2 regions of the Rheinheimera muenzenbergensis genome follow, and region 1 is predicted to be linked to the other one. Evidence: predicted binding sites of a transcription regulator. Region 1 holds the regulator's gene; the other holds the start of a gene.

What was found. Region 1 encodes FliA, which starts transcription of late flagellar genes. Its sites were predicted from a motif close to GCTAAAGTTNNNNNNNNNNCNGCCGATA; they were not measured.
Region 2: a site for FliA is predicted at 1,562-1,589, ahead of MN202_RS00460 (DUF5610 domain-containing protein). Genes of this name have one in related genera too.

Annotation. Positions count from the first base shown of each region.
Region 1 is NZ_JALAAR010000001.1:330,608-333,088, forward strand. It holds gene MN202_RS01470 (protein phosphatase CheZ) at 1-443, opposite strand, end outside; gene cheY (chemotaxis response regulator CheY) at 469-840, opposite strand; gene MN202_RS01480 (RNA polymerase sigma factor FliA) at 894-1,613, opposite strand; gene MN202_RS01485 (MinD/ParA family protein) at 1,610-2,481, opposite strand, start outside; gene flhF (flagellar biosynthesis protein FlhF) at 2,481-2,481, opposite strand, start outside.
Region 2 is NZ_JALAAR010000001.1:99,345-101,825, reverse strand. It holds gene paeA (polyamine export protein PaeA) at 1-839, shown strand, start outside; gene MN202_RS00460 (DUF5610 domain-containing protein) at 869-1,516, opposite strand; gene MN202_RS00455 (MFS transporter) at 1,661-2,481, shown strand, end outside.

The DNA.
Region 1 (2,481 bases):
TGATTTAAAAAGCCATCAAGGTTGTGACACAGGGCTTTAAATTCAGTGAGTTGCAACTGACGTTGCATTAATTTTTGCCATTGTGGTGCAATACCATTTAGGCCCTGGGTTAACTGATCGGCAATAGGTAAACAAGATTCGACAGCATCCATGGTGCGGTTGGCGGCTTGCTCAGTCATGTCAATTACATGATTAAGCCGCTTTTTAGCATCAGGAATATCTTCTTCCAGCAAGTTATTCAGTGAAGGGTCAATCTGGAAATTTTTCAGCGAATCGTGCAGCTGCCGGGTCAGTTTGCCAACCTCAGCAAATAATTCAGAAGAGCCTGGCACAGCAAGTTGCTGTACCAGTTGATTAGCGGCATCATGCTGCTCCATCTCCAGCAACTGCACCAGCTCCCGGGCTTGCTCCAGTGAAATCAACGGCGCCGTAATTGCAGACATAGCAACGCTCCTTTGTCAGTTACGGTTAGCCGATGCGTTCAAATACTTTAGCTAACTTCTCTTGCAGGGTGGCTGCGGTAAAAGGTTTAACAATATAGCCATTTACACCGGCCTGAGCCGCGGCAATGATTTGTTCTTTTTTCGCTTCAGCGGTCACCATCAATACCGGAATGTGCTTTAGCTTGGCATCAGCACGAATCGCACGCAGCAAGTCGATACCCTGCATTCCTGGCATGTTCCAGTCAGTAACGACAAAATCGAAGTCACCGTTCTGCAGCATAGGTAAAGCAGTACTGCCGTCATCTGCTTCAGATACATTAGTAAAGCCAAGATCACGTAACAGATTCTTTATTATCCGTCTCATGGTCGAAAAATCATCAACCACAAGAATTTTCATGTTTTTATCCAAAATCCCCTCCGACGAGATATAACTTTTTATCTCAGAATAGGTTACAACCAATCCTGCATTCTGGCTTTCAATCTGACCAAGGCCTGACTATGAATCTGACTGATGCGGGATTCACTGACATTCAGCACTGCCCCTATCTCTTTCAAATTCAGTTCGTCATTATAATACAGCGAGAGCACTAATGCTTCACGCTCTGGTAAATTACTGATAGTTGTGACAAGAGCCTGCTGAAACGCCTCATTTGCCTGACTTTCATATAAGTGATCGGCATCAGTATCATCAGACGTCACCAACACATCCTGTGACACCCCCAGATCTTCGATACCAATTATACGACCACTGCTGATATCACTTAACATATGATGGTATTCATCCAGAGATATATCAAGTTTTTCAGCAACTTCTGTATCTTTTACATCACGGCCCAGTATCCCCTCAAGCTCGGCGATGGTTTCAGCTATCAATCTGGCGTTGCGGTGCACCGAGCGCGGCGTCCAGTCGCCACGGCGCATTTCGTCCAGCATTGCACCACGGATGCGGATACCGGCAAAGGTTTCAAAACTGGCGCCTTTGCTGCCGTCGAAATTTTTCGCAGCTTCAATTAACCCAATCATACCAGATTGAATAAGATCATCGGCCTGCACACTGGCTGGTAATCTGGCCAGCAGGTGATAAGCAATGCGTTTAACCAAAGGCGCGTGCCGCTCGACCATTTGCTGCATATGGTCGACCCCACCATAAGCTGCAATCCGGCTGTTCACGCAATACCTCTGTCAGTTTGCGGCAGTACCAGTTGTTCTAGGAAAAATTCCAGATGACCGGACGCAGTAGCTGGTAACGGCCATTTAACCGCTTTTAAAGCTAACGACTTTATTGCCATACTGGCAGCAGTACGCGGAAAAGCATCAATAAAGGCTTTTTGCTTACGCGCTGCTTTGCGTACATTTTCGTCATAAGGAATGGTTGCCACCAGTTCGAGGCTGACATCTAAAAACCGATCTGTCACCCGCGTCAGCTTACTAAACAGCTCCTGGCCCTCTTTCAGGCTACGCACCATATTGGCGACAATTTTAAATTTTTCTACGCCATGGTCACGACTGAGAATTTTCATCAGGGCATAGGCATCTGTGATAGAAGAAGGCTCGTCACAAACAACTACCATCACGTCCTGCGACGCACGGGAAAAACTCAGTACCATATCGGAGATACCTGCCGCTGTATCAACCAGCATCACGTCTACCGGCGTTTTCAGCTCACTGAATGCTCTTATTAGCCCGGCATGCTCTGCCGGGGTAAGCTCGGTCATGTTTTGCGAACCGGAAGTGGCAGGAATAATTTTAATGCCCAAAGGGCCGTCAATGATGATGTCATCCAATTCAGCTTCGCCGGACAACACATGGGATAAATTTTTCTCGACCCTCAGGCCTAACATTACATCGCAATTGGCCAGTCCCAGATCAGCATCCAGTACCAGCACCCGTTTTCCTAATTGCGACAGCGCCATGGCAAAGTTTAGCGTAACGTTGGTTTTACCCACGCCGCCTTTACCTCCGGTAACTGATATTACTTTTACCATCTGCTTATTCATTTTTCTCAGGCCATTGGCTTGATCGTCAATATTGTCATGAC
Region 2 (2,481 bases), 230 kb from region 1:
ACGGCCTGGCAAATGTCTGCTTTAGTTTGTTTAAAGTGCCAACTATGCGCAAGGATGATATTACACCGGAAGATATCATTGCCATGATGGAAGCAGGGGCCCAGGCCGGCGTGCTGCAGGAACACGAACATCAGTTGCTGGAAAACGTATTTGATATGGAGTCACGCACTGTAACATCGGCCATGACGGCGCGGGAAAGCCTGATATTTTTCACTCTGAATGAGTCGCAGGACAATATTAAGTCGAAGCTGGCCGAACATCCGCATGCGAAGTTTCTGGTGGTTGATGGTGTACTGGATAAAGTTATCGGCTATGTCGATACCCGCGATATATTGCTACAGGTGTTGCATGACCAGCCAATATCACTGAAAAAAGAAGGTATAGTGCGGGCTCCGCTGATTATTCCGGATACGCTGTCATTATACGAAGTGCTGGAACACTTTAAATCGGCCGGTGTTGATTTTGCCATTATCATGAACGAATACGCACTGGTGGTGGGCATTATTACCTTAAAAGATGTCATGAGCATCGTGATGGGCGAGTTGGTAAGTTCTGAAGAAGAGCAAATAGTCGCCCGGGATACCAATTCCTGGTTGGTTGAAGGCCTGACGCCGCTACAGGATGTTATGCGGGTACTGGATATTAATAGTTTTCCGGATGCAGAAAACTACGAAACCATTGCCGGTTTTATGATGTACACGCTGCGTAAAATCCCTAAACGTACTGACTTTGTACTGCACAGTGGCTACAAATTTGAGGTGGTTGATATCGACAGCTATAAAATTGACCAGCTGCTGGTCACCAGGATAACGCCGGCAGAGCCGGCTGATAAACAGTAAATAGCCAGACAGCAGCCTGTTGGCTGCTGTTAGTTGCTGTCTTTGGGATCCGTACCTTGTGCTGCACTATCAATGTCGTCAGCTGGCGGGTTAGCTGCCAGCTCCAGCATTCTTTCGCGAAAGCTGGCCAGCCCTTTGTTAACTAAATCATAGGTGCTGTCTACGCCGCTTTCTACGTCTCCTTCGTACACTTTTAAGTTGGTAAGAATATCTTTGGCATCGGCAAAGCCTTTTTCAATGCCCGGCGTTATCAGCGCCAAAAAATCATCCAGCGTTTGCTGTTCTGTTTCAGCACCTGCCAGCTCTTTGTAGCGACTGTAAAAGGCGGTAGCAAAGGCGACGATACGTTCGGCAGTGGCTTCGGGTGAGGTGTCGATACCTGAGTCGTAAACTTTTTGGGCGGCGTTTTCGCCCAATACCGGCTCCAGTTCAGCATTAATGCCCTCCAGCGCAGTTTTGTACAGTAAGCTTAAGCTGTCATTGTTACTGCGCAGCGACACTTGCTCATTGGCGCGTAGTATCGCCACATTTTGTGCCTGCTTGGCCTTTGCAGCTGCACTGATACCGCTGTTTGCTCCAGCGGCAACATCGGTTTTAGCCTTGTCGGCTTTTGCTGCGCTGTTGTCCTGCCTGACAGGGGTAATAGCCGCTGAGTTGTTACCTGGTGTAATGGCCATGAGCTTGCTCCTCAAATTGTCGCATTAGTATAGCCTGTAGCTGGTTATCGGCAGTGTTTGCTAAAGCTTTAACTTTTTTGTTGCTCGTCTGTGTTGGCAAATGGCTTTATAATAGCGCCTTACTCCGTCGCCGGACTGCAGGCCTTGATAGATTATAAAACCGCTGCCTTTTATCGCTCTGCCTTTGCCTTATGTTTAGCCGCCGTAGTGGTATTTGCCAATCTGCATTTGCTGCAGCCTCTGTTACCCCAGCTTAGCCGCGAGTTTGGCCTGACACCGCTGCAAGCCAGCTGGGCTTATACTGTGGCGACCTTGTGTTTGGGTGTGTCTCTGCTGGTGTATGCAGCGCTGTCTGATGCCTGGGGCCGAAAAAAGCTACTATTGCTTACGCTGGCCGGTATGACACTCAGCACACTGGCGCTGACCCAGGTAGACAGCTTTAATTCTCTGGTATTCTGGCGCGCGGTGCAGGGGCTGTTTCTGGGCGGCTTACCGGCTATAGCCATAGCCTGGATGGGGGAAGCCTACAGCAAGCCGGCTATGGTTGCTGCTGTGGGGTTTTATATCAGTGCTAATTCATTGGGCGGCATCAGTGGTCGTTTAATGGCTGGTGCTCTGGCAGATCTTGGCCATTGGCAATGGGCATTTTGGCCTGTTGCGATACTGAGTATATTTAGTTGTTATTTTATCTGGCGGTATTTGCCAGCCAGCAAAGTTTTTGTGGCAAAGCCGTTTAGTTTGCGCCAGGCCTGTATTGATAACTGGTACCATCTGCGCCAGCCGTTGTTGCTATTAACCTATCTTATCGGTGGGCTAAACTTTTTTATTTTTCTTAACCAGTACACCTATATCGGCTTTGTGCTGGCCGATGCTCCTTACAGCTTGTCCAGTTTTTGGATTGGCTTGTTGTTTATTACTTATTTCACCGGCACAGTCGGCTCGGCAATGTCGGGCCGCGTGGCGCA